DNA from 2 places in the Pseudoalteromonas sp. SCSIO 43088 genome. Region 1 is predicted to be linked to the other one. Evidence: predicted binding sites of a transcription regulator. Region 1 holds the regulator's gene; the other holds the start of a gene.
The links. Region 1 encodes MetJ, which represses methionine synthesis genes. Its sites were predicted from a motif close to TAGACGTCTAGACGTCTA; they were not measured.
Positions count from the first base shown of each region.

Region 2: J8Z28_RS04610 (homoserine O-succinyltransferase) is a predicted target of MetJ. The motif match lies at 5,955-5,972, and genes of this name have one in related genera.

Region 1 covers NZ_CP072675.1:513,804-522,889, reverse strand. Annotated here, with positions in the region: gene metL (bifunctional aspartate kinase/homoserine dehydrogenase II) at 1-2,085, opposite strand, end outside; gene metB (cystathionine gamma-synthase) at 2,090-3,349, opposite strand; gene metJ (met regulon transcriptional regulator MetJ) at 3,574-3,894, shown strand; gene J8Z28_RS02470 (malic enzyme-like NAD(P)-binding protein) at 3,988-5,229, opposite strand; gene rpmE (50S ribosomal protein L31) at 5,765-5,980, opposite strand; gene priA (primosomal protein N') at 6,214-8,394, shown strand; gene J8Z28_RS02455 (SPOR domain-containing protein) at 8,411-8,938, shown strand; gene hslV (ATP-dependent protease subunit HslV) at 9,019-9,086, shown strand, end outside.
Region 2 covers NZ_CP072675.1:1,003,768-1,012,853, reverse strand. Annotated here, with positions in the region: gene J8Z28_RS04625 (GGDEF domain-containing protein) at 1-880, opposite strand, end outside; gene metH (methionine synthase) at 1,246-3,876, opposite strand; gene J8Z28_RS04615 (homocysteine S-methyltransferase family protein) at 3,886-4,953, opposite strand; gene J8Z28_RS04610 (homoserine O-succinyltransferase) at 4,943-5,890, opposite strand; gene ettA (energy-dependent translational throttle protein EttA) at 6,137-7,810, shown strand; gene J8Z28_RS04600 (EAL domain-containing protein) at 7,837-8,586, opposite strand; gene J8Z28_RS04595 (PilZ domain-containing protein) at 8,750-9,086, shown strand, end outside.

The DNA.
Region 1 (9,086 bases):
TTGCGCTGCTTTTTCTGTCATGAATTCATCGAGTAGCTGTTTGTTTACAAGAAAATCTTGCCAGCTACCTGCTGCAAGCTGTTCAGGCATAAGTGGTGTCAAAGCAATATCATCTAGCTCTAAATCAAGGCCTAGATCACGCGCTAAAATCAGTAGTTTACGCTGCATATCACGGCCAGATAAGTCTTCACGAGGATCTGGCTCTGTATAGCCCATTTGCTGAGCTTGAAGCACTAAATCTGAAAACGGCACGCTGCCATCATAACTGCTACATAACCACGATAAAGTACCCGAGAATACCCCTTCAATACGGTTAATGCTGTCTCCGCTATTTTGCAAATCAGCTAAAGCAAAGTTAATCGGCAAACCTGCGCCCACACTTGTGTTATAACGCCACAACAAGTTTCGCTCAGCCAAATTAGTGCGTAGGTTTTGATACCAGCTATTTTCTGCAGTGCCCGCATATTTGTTTGCACTGATCAAATGACAGTTAAGTTCTACAAAATCAGGATACAACTGACTAAAAGCCTCACTGGCAGTGATATCAATCACCACTTTGTGCTCATAATCTAGCTCATTGATACGTGCTAATAACTCAGCTTTGTCGTAGCTTTGCGCTTCATTGTGCCACTGTTCTTGCCATGTTTCGGTATTTAAACCACTAGCACTAAAAAGCATTTGTTTAGAGCGTAAAAGAGCTACTACTTTTACTTTGTACTGAGCAGATAAACGAGCAAACTGAGCTTGTAGTTGCGATAAAAACACTTCGCCTACATTACCAAGGCCAGCAACGATAATGGCCAACTCTTGACCTTTGTTTACCAGCTTGTCATGTAGAAGAGTTAAAACATCACTGTCAATTGCCTGATCGTTTAAGATCAACACATAGTTATCGTCTTGTTGTACAAAACGCGGATGAATGCTTTGCTCTTTTAAAAGCGCTGTTGCTTGCTCTGTCAGCGCAATTACATCTGCCGTTGGTGCAACCACTGCACAACCACTTAAATTAGACTCGACAATATTTGCACGGCCCGCTAAGTGGCTTACAACTTGGTGAGTGCTTTGACCTGGCACTAATAAGTAAGTATCGCCATCTTTAGTAAAGTGGTGCAGGCTGTGTTGAATTAACTGACTAAGTTCACCGACTTCACCACTGCTTAGTTTATCAACCCGTAATAAATCGATGTTATCTAAGGTAGTAATAAAACGCTTTGCTTTACTGTAGCCTTCTTTTACTACTTCGGTTGGCGTTGCATCGCAATCAAAGCTACTTCTTACCACCAGTTTGATTTCTGAGTCTTTTAACGGCGACAAGGTTTTTGCATGCAATACTGGGTTACCTAAACGCGCTAATAGGTTAGCTTGCTCGCGGCATACCTTGGCGTACTTAACCGCATTTTTAACTTTCCGAGGGTCAGTACTAAATACCCCTTGTGTGTCTGTCCATATAGACACTTGCTTAGCAAAAGTATAACTCGCTAACAAGGTGGCACTGTAATCACTGCCATTGCGGCCTAATGTCACCGTATTACCTTGGCAATCTGCAGCTATAAAACCCGTTACTACGTTGATATGTTTTCTGCTAATCGCATCACTGCATTGCTGTTGGTTTTTTTGATGTAAAAGCTGACCATCATTTAGAGTAAACAGCTGTCTTGCATCAACATCTTGCGCATCAACACCTAACTGACTTAGGTAAGCGGCCAATAAACGCGCCGACCACACTTCACCATGAGCAAGTAAAGGTGCTTCAAGTAACTGCTGCTGACTAATTAATTCATTTAATACAGCAAGTTCATCTTTTAACTGTGCCAACGCCTGTTGTTTATTCTGCCCTATAAGTAGCTGCTCAATAAGCGCACGTTGATTGTTATCAATAAGCAATAGAATATCGCTAACAGCTTGGCTATCTTGCTGCTGGTAACTTTGCCAAAGCTTTACCAGGGTATCGGTTGTTTTACCCGATGCCGACACAACGACGCAATCGCCCTGCTCAGTATTCGCAAGAACGATGTTCGCTACCGCATGATAACGATCTGCCGAGCTTAAGCTTGAGCCACCAAATTTATGAACAATATTTACCATTTTTCTACCACAATGCCGTATGTGCTGGCGTTAACTTAAATGACGCGTTTTGTTGTGTATCTTGCTGTGCTTGCTTAGCTTCAGCTTTTGTAACTTGCTGGCCTTGACCTGGTTTTACTAAATTGAAAACACGGTCTAAATCTGCAATGAGATCTTTTACGTCTTCAATACCTACAGAAATACGGATCAGCGTATCGCCCACACCGGCTTCAAGGCGCGCTTTAGGCTCCATGCCTGCGTGGGTCATTGTTGCAGGGTGACAAATCAAGCTTTCTACCCCACCTAGCGACTCAGCAAGGCTAAAATCTTTAAGACTAGTTAAAAACGCAGCAGCATCGTTAATGTCGCCTTTAATATCAAAGCTCACCATGCCACCAAAACCACGTTGCTGTGCTTTAGCAAGCTCATGTTGTGGGTGAGAAGCAAGGCCTGGGTAGTAAACTTGGCTTACATAAGGTGAACTCTCTAAATACTCAGCAATGGCAAAGGCATTTTCTTGGTGCTGCTTTAAACGTACATTCAAAGTACGTAAACCACGAAGCGTTAAGTAGCTGTCAAATGGTGCACCAGTAATACCGATATTATTCGCCCACCAAGCAAGCTCATCGCCTAGCTCTTGCGTTGCAGCTATCACTACACCGCCCACTACATCAGAGTGACCATTGATGTATTTAGTGGTTGAGTGCACAACAATATCAACACCAAACTCAATTGGGTTTTGTAATGCAGGTGATAAGAAGGTGTTGTCAGCCGCAACCAAAGCACCGCACTGCTTAGCAATGCTAGTGATTGCTTTAATATCTGTTAAACGCAAGATTGGGTTACTTGGCGTTTCAATCCAAATCAACTTAGGTTTAATCGCTAAAATTTCTTGGAGATTTTCAGATTTAGTTAAATCCAAAACTTTTAGTTTTAACAGGCCACGTTTTTCAAGCGAGGTGAATAAACGGTAACTACCGCCATAACAGTCATGTGGGATCACTAACGTATCGTCACTGTTTAATAGCTGAGTGGCTAAATGCACAGCAGACATACCTGTTGCAGTTATAATACCTCTAGCACCACCTTCAAGCTCAGCTAAGGTTTCAGCTAAGATATCGCGATTTGGATTACCGCTACGACCATAGTCATACTGGCGCTTAGTATCAAAATCAGCAAACGAATAGGTGGTTGATAAGTAAATTGGTGGTACAACCGCACCATGATGTTTATCGGCTTCGATGCCGTGACGAACAGCAATCGTCGCTTTATTTTTTTCGCTCATTTCATCACCTATTCTTAAATTGGATGTTTAGACGTCTAAAAGGTTAGATGATCAAATATGAGAAGTCAAAGCATTTATGGCTTACACATAGAAGTTTATACATTTACACCACTAGATGGCTAAATAACTAGTATTTGACTATCTTTTTTAAAGAGATAGAATTTCCGCATCTTGCGCTGTGAATAAGGCGTAAATCACTGACAACCGAGGCAACGAAACAACTTATGGCTAAATGGAACGGTGAATACATTCACCCATATGCAGAACACGGTAAAAAATCAGAACAAGTAAAAAAGATTACCGTATCGATCCCACTTAACGTATTAAAAGTATTAACTGACGAGCGTACACGCCGCCAGATCAATAACCTGCGTCATGCGACGAACAGTGAGTTATTGTGTGAAGCTTTCTTACATGCTTTTACAGGTCAACCATTACCAAATGATGACGACCTACGTAAAGACAACCCTGAAAAGGTACCTGAAGAAGTTAAAAGAATTATGCAAGAAATGGGATTAGATATCCCAGTGCTTGATTCAGAATAAGTATTTCGGCCATCGGATCACCGCCGATAATCGCAGATATAAAAAAACTCAGCCTAGGCTGAGTTTTTTATTGCGCGTTATAACTAATTAAATTTAACGCATGTAATCTTCTGGCATGTCGATTTGCGCCACACCCGACTCTACTGCCGCTTCAGCAACAGCACGTGCAATACGTGGTAATAAACGCGGATCCATAGGCTTAGGAATGATGTACTCGGCACCAAACTCAAGTGACTCAACGCCAGCCGCTTTTAATACTTCACTTGGTACAGGCTCTTTCGCGATACCACGAATAGCATGAACTGCAGCAATTTTCATTTCATCATTAATTGCCGTTGCACGAACATCTAACGCACCACGGAAAATGAATGGGAAACAAAGCACGTTATTTACTTGGTTAGGGAAATCAGAACGACCCGTTGCCATAATTAAATCGTTACGCGCACTGTGTGCAACTTCTGGAGCAATCTCAGGATCTGGGTTTGAACATGCAAACACGACTGGCTTATCTGCCATCAGCTTAAGATCATCTGCAGTTAACAGGTTAGGACCTGATACACCAACGAATACATCAGCATCAGCAATTACATCTTGTAATGTACGCTTATCCGTATTGTTAGCAAATAATTGCTTATACTCGTTTAAGTCATCACGACGTGTATGGATCACACCTTTACGGTCAAGCATATAAATGTGTTCACGCAGTGCGCCACACTTAATTAAAAGCTCCATACAAGCAACAGCAGCGGCACCGGCACCTAAACATACGATGATAGCATCTTCGATATCTTTACCTTGCACTTCAAGAGCGTTAAGCATACCAGCAGCAGTCACAATAGCTGTACCATGTTGGTCATCGTGGAAAACTGGAATATCACAGCGCTCAATAAGCGCTTTTTCGATTTCAAAACACTCAGGCGCTTTAATATCTTCAAGGTTGATACCACCAAACGTATCAGCGATGTTAGCAACCGTATTAATGAAATCTTCTGTTGTGCGGTGTTTAACTTCAATATCAATTGAATCAAGACCAGCAAAACGTTTGAATAGTAACGCTTTACCTTCCATTACAGGTTTTGATGCAAGCGGACCTAAGTTACCTAAACCTAAAATTGCGGTACCGTTTGAAATAACTGCAACCATGTTACCTTTGCCTGTGTATTTATAGGCATTTGCTGGATCAGCAGCAATTTCACGGACGGGTTCAGCCACACCAGGGCTATAAGCTAAAGCGAGATCGTTAACCGTTTCGGCTGGCTTGGTTAGTTCAACACTAATTTTACCTGGAACGGGGTGAGCGTGGTAATGTAATGCTTGTTCACGAAAATCTGACATAACGCGATAGTATCCTGCAAAAAGTTAAAAAGTGAGAGAGCTTGCATCAGTACGATACCTGTAATGTATAAAAATTCCAAGTATTATCAGGTCTATCCTGTTATATGCTATATCGCTTAATTTTAAAGGATTTCCCAACAGTTTCTGCGCATAGTTGCGATTAATCAGACATAAAAATTCACCTATTTATGACCTTTTAAGCACGTGTTTTTGTATTTTATACGCACGTACACTGCAATTAGCCGAAATTAGTCCAAAATAGCCATTTCAACGAAGTTCACAGCATTTACTCACAAAGTTATTTAAATTTATTATTTTTAATAACTTTTATGAAAGTTTATACAAAAAAGAATATAGCCAAGGGATGGCACTTTGTCTGCAAAATTAGCGACATAATGGGCATAACAACCAGAAATAGTTATGCAAGATACATAAGTGAAGATGATAAGTAAGTAGCAGCGTTAATAATGAGTTTTGTGAATTTTAGGCATAAAAAAAGCACCCTAAGGTGCTTTTTTTAACTAAACAGCAGAGATTACTTCTTGCTGCTAAGTGCACCAAAGCGCTTGTTGAAACGATCAACACGGCCGCCAGTGTCTAAAATCTTTTGCTTACCAGTGTAAAACGGGTGACACTCAGAACATACGTCTAAGTGGATGTCTTTACAAAGAGTTGAGCTAGTTTCGAATTTGTTACCACATGAACAAGTTGCAGTGATAGCTTCGTACTTAGGGTGAATACCTTCTTTCATAGGGAACCTCTAGTTAAGGCCGTATCGCTCTCCAAACCCGAAGTTTGGCACCATACGCAGTTAATACAATTAATAGGCCGCGTATTTTATAGCTCAAGTGACCTTGCGACAAGCTTTAAATGCATCTTTCGCTAAAAAAATAATCAAGTGGGCTGTTGTTCAGTATTTGTTGGTAGGTTTTTAACAGTAATTTTAGTACATTATCTTTCTATCTTTGTTTCAGTTGAGTTGTTATGCACTTTGTAGAAGTTGCCATAAAAGTCCCTTTACAGCGTACCTTCGATTATAAAGTTGAACAGCTGCTGCATAGCCCTGAGTTAAAGCCTGGTATGCGGGTTCGCGTGCCATTTGGTAGTCAAAAAAAGGTTGCCGTGGTCTTGGCTCTTAAAACATCAACCGATGTTCCTGCTGACAAAATCAAGCCGATTATTGATGTTATAGACGATACGCCTGTTTTATCTGAGCAACATTTAGCATTACTTAAATTCACAGCACGCTACTACTGTTACCCATTGGGCGAGACCATTCATACAGCACTTCCGGCTGCATTAAGGCAAGGCGAATGCCCAGATAAAACCAGTATTAACATGGTTGAGCTGACCGATAAAGGTGCAAAACTGCCGTCGCTGAAAGCAAAAACCCAGTTAAGTTTATTAAAACAGCTAGCCGAATCAGGCAAATCATCGGTTACAGAATTAAAAGCACTCGGATTTACCAAAAAAACCATCGACAGTCTGCTCGATAAAGAACTGATCACCCAGTTTATTGAACATGATAACCAATGGCAGCAACGCGCGCCGACTGTTGGTAGCAAGCCGGTGCTTAATAAAGAGCAAGCTGTTGCCTGTACCAGCATTAACCAAGCTCGTGGCTTTACCAGCTTTTTGCTTGAAGGGGTTACCGGAAGTGGTAAAACCGAAGTGTATTTGCAATGCCTAGAAGAAGTGCTAAAAAAAGGTCAGCAAGCCTTAGTATTAGTGCCTGAAATTGGCTTAACACCACAAACGGTTAATCGTTTTCGTCGTCGCTTTCCTGATACCCCGATTATGCTATGGCACTCAGCACTGACAGATAACGAACGCTTACAGACCTGGCGTTTTTGTGAAAAAGGCAGCTGCGCTATAGTGATCGGCACACGCTCGAGTATTTTCTTACCTTTTTTATCTCTTGGCATGATCATCGTTGATGAAGAGCACGACAGCTCGTTTAAGCAACAAGATACACTACGCTATCATGCTAGAGATCTAGCCGCTTATAGAGCATACCAGCATAATATTCCTCTGGTTTTAGGCAGTGCCACACCAGCACTTGAGACCTTACATAAAGCAATTAATAACAAATACCAGCTGTTGAGCCTTACTGAGCGAGCTCAAACCAGCACCGATAACCAGTTCCACTTAATGGATATGAAAGGCCAGCCTGAACAAGCAGGTATTGCCCATGCCAGCCTTGCCTATATGCGCCAACATTTAGAACGTGGTAAGCAAGTGATGGTGTTTTTAAACCGTCGTGGTTTTTCGCCTACCCTTATATGCCATGAGTGTGGTTGGCTAAGTGAGTGCTCACGTTGTAGCACCAGTGCAACCTTTCATAAAGCCATTGGCCAGATGATTTGTCACCACTGTGGTGAACAACACCAAGTGCCTCATCAATGCCCGGATTGCGGCAGTACGCAGATTTTTCCAAATGGCAAAGGCACTGAACAAATCGAAGAGTTTTTAACACAAACCTTCCCTGACATTCCGATTAGTCGTATTGACCGAGATTCAACTCGTCGTAAAGGCAGCTTAGAAAAAGCGCTTGATGATATTAACCAAGGCGGTGCGCGTATCTTAGTTGGCACGCAAATGTTGGCAAAAGGCCACCACTTTGCCGATGTTAGCCTTGTTTTAATCCTAGATGTCGACAGTGGATTATATTCGTGTGATTTTCGCGCCACAGAGCATTTAGCGCAACTTGTTACGCAAGTGGCAGGCCGTGCTGGTCGCAGTGGTGAACCTGGGCAAGTATTATTACAAACTCACTTTCCTGAGCACCCGCTACTGCAAGACTTAGTTAATAATGGTTACCAAGATTTTGCCCGTTACGCACTCACAGAGCGAGAAGACGCGCAGCTTCCACCAATCACAAATATGGCTATGGTTCGTGCCGAAGGACATAACATAAATCAAGTGATGGATTTTTTAACTGATTTGGTTCCTGTCCAGAACGTATCTGGTATACAATTGCTCGGTCCGATACCTGCACCACTGGAACGTGTAGCAGGTAAATATCGCTTTCAGTTACATATTCAGGCGCAGGAACGCTCCCACTTACACCAATATTTAGCGCAAATGGTCGACTATATAAGTACCAGTAAATTAGCGCAAAAGGTGCGTTGGAGCTTAGATGTTGATCCTATAGATATGATTTAAAGGCCAATTAAGAGTCATGGCACAACACGATTACATAAATAAAAAACCAGCAAATCGAAATAATAAAAAACAAGCCCCGGCGAAAAAGCCCTTCCCTATTATTCTTGTTTTAATTGCGCTTATCTTAGTAGGCGGGTTTGGTTACGGCCTATGGTATATCAAACATAATGCTGATCCTGAGTTAGTAGAGCAGCAAGCAAACCCGACTAAAAAAGAAGAAGTAGTTATTCCACCACCTAAGACACCTGAATTTATCAAAGAGATTAAAGAGCACGAAGTTCAGGTTGAAGTAAAAGAAATTGAACAAAAAGGTCCATATGTAATGCAGTGCGGCTCTTTTAGAACATTAGAGCAAGCACAAACATTAAAAGCTAAAATCGCTTTTGCCGGCTTAGTGGCCGAAGTTAAGAAAACACAAGGCAGCAATGGTATTTGGTATAAAGTGCGCTTAGGCCCATACGAAACCAAACGTTTAGCCGAAAGTGACAAGAATAAACTTAAACGCATCAAAATAATGGGCTGCGGAATTTGGCTTTGGACTTGATTTTAGTTCATTCACCCATATAAACACCTCATCAATCGCTTTTTACGAGCGGCCTTGCCGCTCGATGATGAGGAATAATCATGACCACTATTGTAAGTGTACGCCGCGACGACAAGGTCGTTATTGGTGGCGACGGCCAAGTTTCACT
Region 2 (9,086 bases), 490 kb from region 1:
GATGCTGGCCGCTCGTAAATGGCTTTTCAGCAAGCTTCTTATGGATTTTTTCAGCTACTTTTCTGGCTCTAAGCTCATACCCTGTTGGGATCACTATTAAAAACTCTTCGCCGCCCCAACGGGAAATAACATCTTCTTCTGTGCACACTTCTTTAAAGACATCAGCGAAAAATATTAGCACCTCATCGCCCACTTGATGACCGTAGGTATCGTTGATTTGTTTAAAGTTATCAACATCCATCAGCAAGAACACTGCCCCTTCGCCAAAGCGCTTATCTTGCAAGCATTCAGTTGCGTAGCGACGGTTAGCGAGTTCAGTCATCGCATCAGTACGTGCAAGCTTTTGATTAAGCTTAAGTTGTTCCATTAACTGCAAACTGTACTTGTTGCGGTAATATTCGTAGAAGCCAGCCAAAATACATAAAATCGAGAAACACAGCATGACACGTGTCGGAAAGTAGTGACTCGGATAACTGTAATAACCGAATTGATCGGTAAAATAGAAAAGCACAGAGATAATACTGGCAAGCAAGATAAGATCGAACGCTCCGCGCTTTAAGCCACGAATAAAAAATGTCACAGGAGATACAATAAACAGCCATAACGGCCCAGTGCCATTGCTCCCCCCAGAGACAATTAAAAAACACATCATCGAATAGAGGGCGTACAGCATAAGTACTGCGATGGTTTCGTCACGATTTTTAATGACGAAAGGTGAGGCAAACACAAAGCCGCCAATAATCAATAAATAGCTAAGGGCATGGTAACCATCTTGATAGCTGGTGATCGCCATTAAAAACGAGGTAATCGAACCAATAAATGCGAAAACACGTAAAAATCGTGCTTTATCTTTGTCACTTGCATTCACTGTATCAATCACAATTTCACCTTAGATTTCTTGATCAATCTCAATAATACCAATCCGCAATAATACTTAATCATTTTGAGGGATTAAACCTGTCGCTACCTGCGTTAAAAATTTCTGATTTAGAACAAAAAAATTTCTGATTTAGAACAACTAAATAACGAAATTTTTGCCTTGTTATCAACGAGGTTTTATTGCCTCAAAATAGACCACTTTATTAAGCGAATTGGTATAACTTTAACACAAATATATAAATTAGAAGGAATTTACCAGTATTAAAACAATTAAAAAGAAAAAAGTATGATAAAAAATGAGCATAAAAAAACGAGCCATTTGTGGGCTCGTTTTTAATTTAAACAAAAGCTAATAACTAAAGGTTATTATTCTGGTTCATAGCCCAAATTAGGCGACAACCAACGCTCAGCTTCTGCAAGAGTCATGTTGGTACGCTTAGCGTAATCTTCAACCTGATCTTTTTGAATTTGCGCTACAGCGTAGTACTTAGCTTCAGGGTGAGAGAAATACCAACCAGAAACCGCCGCACCCGGCCACATTGCATATGAACTGGTTAGCTTCATGCCAATACGCTGCTCGGTATCAAGTAACTGCCAGATTTTCTTCTTCTCTGTATGTTCAGGACAAGCAGGATAACCTGGCGCAGGGCGAATACCTTGGTAGTTTTCACGAATAAGTTCATCGTTCGATAGATTTTCATCTACCGCATAGCCCCAATACTCTTTACGTACTTGCTCATGCAAGTACTCAGCAAATGCCTCAGCCAAGCGATCTGCTACGGCTTTAACCATGATCTTATTATAATCATCTTGCTTAGCATCGAAGGCATCGGCAAGGTCGTCTTCTTCAAGACCACCAGTAACCGCAAAAGCACCAAAGTAATCAGGGGTGCCTTTTGGCGCAATATAATCAGCTAAACAATAATTAGCAAAGTCGGTTTTTTCTGTTTGCTGACGTAAATGACACGCTGTAGTTAAAAGCGTTGTACGCGACTCATCGGTGTAAATCTCAATGTCATCCCCTACTCGGTTTGCAGGGAATAAACCAATGACACCTAGAGGTTGTAGCGCACCTGATTGCTCAAGCTCATCAAGCATTGCGTTGGCATCAGCGAATAAGCTTTTAGCCTGTTCACCTACAATTTCATCTTCAAGAATACGTGGGTACTTACCAGCGATTGACCACGTCATGAAATAAGGTGTCCAGTCGATGTACTGTCTTAACGTCGCAATCGAAACATCTTTAAACTCAGTCACCCCCAGTTTTTTCGGCACAGGTGGCGTGTAGTTGTCCCAATCGAGTTTTACAGCGTTGTCGCGAGCACGCTGTAAAGTAACGGGTTTTGAGCGCGGCTTTTTACGTGCTTGTTGTTCACGTACTTTTTCATACTCAGCTTTGGTTTTCTCTAAAAATGCCGGCTTTAACTCTTTCGACAATAAATTAGAAACCACACCCACAGCGCGGCTGGCGTTATTTACATAAACCACACCTTTATCATACTGAGGTTCAATTTTAACCGCGGTATGCGCTTTAGAGGTTGTTGCACCACCAATCAGTAGCGGTAATTCAAAACCACGGCGGGTCATTTCTTTCGCAACATGCACCATTTCATCAAGCGAAGGGGTAATAAGCCCTGATAAACCAATAATATCGGCTTTTTCGTCAATGGCGGTTTGCAAAATTTTCTCTGCCGGCACCATCACACCAAGGTCAATAACCTCGTAGTTATTACATTGCAGTACCACGCCTACAATGTTTTTACCAATGTCGTGTACGTCACCCTTAACGGTTGCCATAACCACTTTACCATTGGTTGCGCCTTCTTCTTTTTCAGCTTCAATGAAAGGGTCAAGATAGGCTACGGCGCGCTTCATCACACGAGCAGACTTAACAACCTGAGGTAAGAACATTTTACCTGCGCCAAATAAGTCACCTACTACGTTCATGCCGTCCATAAGCGGGCCTTCGATCACTTCGATAGGCTTAGCTTTGCTCTTGCGGCACTCTTCGGTATCTTCATCGATGTATTCGGTAATGCCTTTTACTAGTGCATGTTCAAGGCGCTTTTCAACAGGCCAAGTACGCCACTCTAAATCTTCAACTTTCTCTGCTTGCGCCATGCCAGAGTATTTGGGTGCAAGTTCAACAAGTCGCTCACCGGCACCTGGGTCGGTATTGAGGATCACATCTTCTACAGCTTTGCGCAGCTCTTCGGGAATATCATCGTAAACCGCTAATTGGCCCGCATTTACAATGCCCATGTCCATACCCGCTTTAATCGCGTGGTATAAAAACACTGAGTGAATAGCTTCACGTACTGGGTTATTACCACGGAACGAGAACGACACATTCGATACACCACCCGACACTTTACAGTGCGGTAAGCCTTGCTTAATTCGGCGCGTACCTTCAATAAACTCAACAGCGTAGTTATCGTGCTCTTCAATGCCCGTTGCGACGGCAAAAATGTTTGGGTCAAAAATAATGTCTTCTGGCGGAAAGCCAATATCATCAACGAGTATTTTGTAACTACGCTGACAAATCTCGAACTTACGATCAGCAGTTTCTGCTTGCCCGGTTTCATCAAACGCCATAACCACCGCAGCAGCACCAAAGCGTTTAATTAGCTTAGCTTGGCGGATGAATGGCTCTTCACCTTCTTTAAGTGAAATTGAGTTAACAATGGCCTTACCTTGAATACACTTTAAGCCTGCTTCAATCACTTCCCATTTAGATGAGTCGACCATGATAGGTACTTTTGAGATATCAGGCTCTGAGGCAATTAAGTTTAAAAACTTTACCATCGCCGCTTTTGAGTCCAACATAGCTTCATCCATGTTGATATCAATCACTTGCGCGCCATTTTCTACTTGTTCACGGGCAACATCGAGAGCGGTCTCGTAATCTTCTTCCATGATCAAGCGCTTAAACTTAGCCGAGCCTGTTACATTGGTACGCTCACCGACGTTAGTAAATACAGCAATTTGGTCAGTCATGTCGGTTTCCTAGTTTAAGTTACACGCTTCAAGGCCCGATAAGCGCATACGCACTTCAAGCTCAGGTAATTGGCGAGGTTTTACACCTTCAAGGCCTTTCGCAAACGCCTTAATATGAGCCGGTGTCGTGCCACAACAACCACCTACAATATTGATAAAGCCAGACTTGCCCCAATCAATAATTTCTTTTGCCATTTCAGGAGCTTCTAAATCATATTCGCCAAACTCGTTCGGTAAACCTGCATTTGGATGCACCGAGGTAAAGGTTTCACAAACGTGCGATAACTCTTCAACATACTGGCGCAGTAAGTCAGGGCCTAGGGCGCAGTTAAGGCCGATTGATAGCGGTTTAATATGACGAATTGAGTTATAAAATGCTTCTGTGGTTTGCCCTGATAAAGTACGGCCAGAGGCATCGGTAATGGTGCCCGAAATCATCACAGGTAAACTACGACCAGCTTGCTCGAATGCTTCTTCTACTGCGAACGAAGCCGCTTTAGCATTAAGGGTATCAAAGATGGTTTCTATTAAAATAAGGTCAGCACCACCTTCCATTAATGCCAGTGTTGACTCAACATACGCAGCCACCAGCTTATCAAAGTTGATATTACGATAACCTGGGTCATTTACATCTGGTGAAATAGAACAGGTTTTTGACGTTGGCCCAAGTACACCGGCTACATAACGCGGTTTGCTAGGATCTTTTGCTTCAAGTTCATCACACACGCCGCGTGCAAGCTTCGCTGACTCGAGGTTGATTTCGCGGCTAAGGCTCGCCATGTCGTAATCTTCCATAGAAATAGTCGTGGCATTAAAGGTATTCGTTTCGATGATATCGGCACCGGCTTCTAAATAAGCACGGTGAATATCAGCAATGATTTTTGGCTGAGTCAGGCTTAATAAATCGTTATTGCCTTTAATAAGTACGTGCCAGTCTTTAAAGCGCTCACCGCGATAATCCTGTTCTTCTAATTTATATTCTTGGATCATGGTGCCCATCGCGCCATCGAGGATTAAAATTCGCTGTTTTAGCGCCTCGGTTAATTGTTCGCGTTTATTCACTGCATTACTCGGCATAGTTGTTAGTCCTTACATCTTGGCTAACTAAGTTAATATCATACGGTGTAGTTTGGTACACATAATAGTTTAACCAATTCGAAAACAATAAAAAGGCATGGCTTTGCCACGTTTTCGACGGTTCGTTGTCTGGGTTATCGTCAGGGAAGTAATTTTCTGGCTTAGGTGCATCCGCTGATTTTTCTTGGTCGCGTAAATACTCCCCTTTTAAGGTATGAGCATCGTACTCTGGATGGCCAGTAATATACACTTGGCTACCTGATTTATTTTTAATTAAGTAGGCACCTACTCGCTCTGATCCGGCTAACACCACTAGCTCCTCGCAGGCATTGATCTTATCGATATCAATATGACCATAACGAGAATGTGGCACTAAAAAGGTATCATCAAAGCCACGCGTTAGCGCTGCGTGGTCAAAATAGCTTTTATGGGTGAAAACACCGCTTAATTTGTTTGGTTTCAGATCACGTTTAAGACCATAGTGATGATAAAGCCCCGCATGGGCCGCCCAACACGAAAACAGCGTAGACGTCACATGCTGCTCTGCCCAATCTAAAATAATTTTTAGTTCATCCCAGTAGGCAACTTCGTCATACTCTAAATGAGCAAGCGGTGCGCCCGTTATGATCATGGCATCGTAGTTATTATCTTTCACTTCTGAAAAATAACGATAAAACGTATCCATGTGCTGTTCAGAGTTACTGCTGGTGCGATGGGTATCTAAGCGCAACAGCTCAACATTAACTTGCAGCGGTGAGTTTGCTAACAAGCGAATAAACTGCACTTCGGTTTCAACTTTGTTTGGCATTAAGTTTAAGATGGCCAAACGCATTGGGCGGATTTCTTGCGTTTTAGCACGACTTTTTGGCATTACAAACACGTTTTCTTGACGTAACTTTGCAATGGCAGGCAATTCATCTTTTACTGTAATGGGCATAGCTGGCTCCGAGCATACTTATCTGACTGCTAATTATGAACGGATAGTTAGAAATTTCAACCTCTAGATGTTTAGATGTCTAAATGAAATAGTATTTCTGAGCGGTCATTAATTAAAATGTATGACTCTTTGAGTAAATAACACCTTGATATTAAGCCTATCATAAACGCTGAATTCTGTATTTTGAGGTAGTTTGGGTATACAATACTTGCTGTTAATTTTTATTATAAATTGAAGGCTTCTTTCATGGTGTTACCAGACAAGTTTATATTCTCGATGAGTCGAGTATCTAAGGTTGTGCCACCTAAGCGCACTATCTTAAAAGATATTTCTTTACACTTTTTCCCAGGCGCAAAAATTGGTGTGCTAGGTCTAAACGGTGCAGGTAAATCAACGTTACTTCGCATTATGGCCGGTGTTGACCAAGACTTTGAAGGTGAAGCTCGCCCTCAACCAGGCACTAAAATCGGTTACTTACCGCAAGAACCCGTGCTAGACGAAAGCAAAACAGTTCGCGAAACAGTAGAAGAAGCTGTAAGCGAAGTTAAAAATGCACTAAATCGCCTTGATGAAGTATACAACGAGTATGCAATGGACGGTGCTGACTTCGATGCACTTGCTAAAGAGCAAGGCGAACTAGAAGCTATCATCCAAGCGCACGACGGTCACAATATCGACAACGTGTTAGAGCGTGCAGCTGATGCATTACGCCTTCCACCTTGGGATGCAAAAATTGAACACCTTTCGGGTGGTGAGCGTCGCCGTGTTGCGATCTGTCGTTTACTACTTGAAAAACCAGATATGCTTATTCTTGACGAACCGACCAACCACTTAGACGCTGAGTCAGTTGCTTGGTTAGAGCGCTTCTTACACGACTACGAAGGTACCGTGGTTGCTGTAACCCACGACCGTTATTTCTTAGATAACGTAGCAGGTTGGATTTTAGAGCTTGACCGTGGTGAAGGTATTCCATGGGAAGGTAACTACTCATCGTGGCTTGAGCAAAAAGATTTACGTTTACAACAAGAACAGAAATCTGAAAAAGCACGTCAAAAATCAATCGCGCAAGAACTTGAATGGGTTCGTTCAAACCCGAAAGGCCGTCAAGCTAAGTCTAAAGCACGTATGGCACAGTTCTCTGAGCTTCAACAAAACGATTACCAAAAGCGTAACGAAACGAATGAACTATTCATTCCACCGGGTCCACGCTTAGGTGACCAAGTTATCGAAGTGAAAGGCCTGAAGAAGAGCTTTGGCGAGCGTGTATTAATCGATGACTTAAACTTTGCAATGCCGAAAGGCGCTATCGTAGGTATTATCGGTGCCAATGGTGCGGGTAAATCAACGCTATTCAAAATGCTAAGTGGTGAAGAAACGCCTGATAGCGGTGAGATTATTGTTGGTGACACAGTTGAGCTTGCAACGGTTGATCAGTTCCGTGGCGACATGGACGAAAGCAACACTGTTTTCCAAGAAATCTCTAACGGCCAAGACGTATTAAAAATTGGTAACTTTGAATTCCCAAGCCGTGCCTATGTTGGCCGCTTTAACTTCAAAGGTAACGACCAACAAAAATTCGTTAAAGACCTATCAGGTGGTGAGCGCAACCGTTTACACCTAGCTAAGCTATTAAAAGCAGGTGGCAACGTATTACTACTGGATGAGCCAACCAATGACCTAGACGTTGAAACACTACGTGCACTTGAGAACGCTATTTTAGAGTTCCCTGGCTGTGTAATGTGTATCTCGCATGACCGTTGGTTCCTTGACCGTATTGCTACACATATTCTTGATTACCGTGACGAAGGCCAAATTAACTTCTTCGATGGTAACTACACAGAATACGAAGAGTGGTTGAAGAAAACCTTAGGCGCAGAAGCAGCACAACCTAAGCGTATTAAATACAAAAAAATTGGCTAATTAGCTGATACTCAAAAAGCCCCTATTTAGGGGCTTTTTTGTGCAAAGTATGCAAGGAATTCATCAACTTTCAATGATCTCGAAAAATACCAACCTTGTGCAAATTGTATCCCCGCTTTAGCGACTACTTGGGCTTGTTTTTTGGTTTCGACTCCCTCAGCAATATAGGCATGATTACTGTCATAACCACAATTTGCGAGTTGTTTCTTTTGTAATGAAGTAGCCCAGTCATCTTGTAAAATCAGATCGATTACCGACTTATCTATTTTTATATAATCAACATTTAACTGCGCAAGCGCTAAGATATTCGCTTCACCTAATTGCATATCATCTAACGCCATTTTTGCCTTAGAGATATTTTCTAGAATAGTTTGAACACCCATTCTATCGGGGATCCCTCGCTCAGATAATTCAAATATCACTTTGCTGGCATTACTATTCAAAGCTGACTTTTTCAGGGTATAGAATACTCCGCCTCGCCCCCAAAGCTCTGGTGGAACATTAATACCTACATGTACGTTGTCATGCTTATTCAGCCACTCAGCAAGCTCTTCGGCTACTTTATCTATGACCCAGTATGTGATCATGCCACTTAATACAGAACCTTCAATTAACGGTATAAACTCGAGAGGTGGGACGACTTTATCATTTCGCTGCCAACGAATAAGCGCTTCTGCTCCAACACACCGATTATCACTTAAACGTATTGTGGGTAAGTATTCTAAAAAGAATTCATTGTTATCAAGTGCCGCTTCAATTTCTGCAAGTGTAATCACATCATACTCCTATCAATGCCTATTAAAGATAGACCGAGGAGATTAATTTGCAAATAATGGCAACCCACCGGATTTTGAATTTCAATACTCAGCTGCCATTTAATCAGGCGACAACCGCTGACTCGACTATACTCATTAGGTCACTAAAGTAGGAGATACAGCTATGAATGAACGCAGAGAGTTTTCGCGGGTATTATTTTCTTGCCCTGCGATCCTTCGTATCGAAGATAACGACTATCACTGTCAGTTACTTGATCTATCTTTGCAAGGTGCGCTCATTACTAAAAGTGATTCATTTTTAGTGCCTATTCATAGTAAAGCTGACTTAATCTTCACCCTGCCAGAATCAACTATCGAGATTAAAATGCAAGTGGAGCTATGTCATGTTGAGCATCAACATGCTGGCCTTCGCTGTGAACATATCGATATTGATAGTATTACTCACTTAAAACGGTTGATTGAGCTAAATCTGGGTGATGAAGCATTATTACATCGCGAGT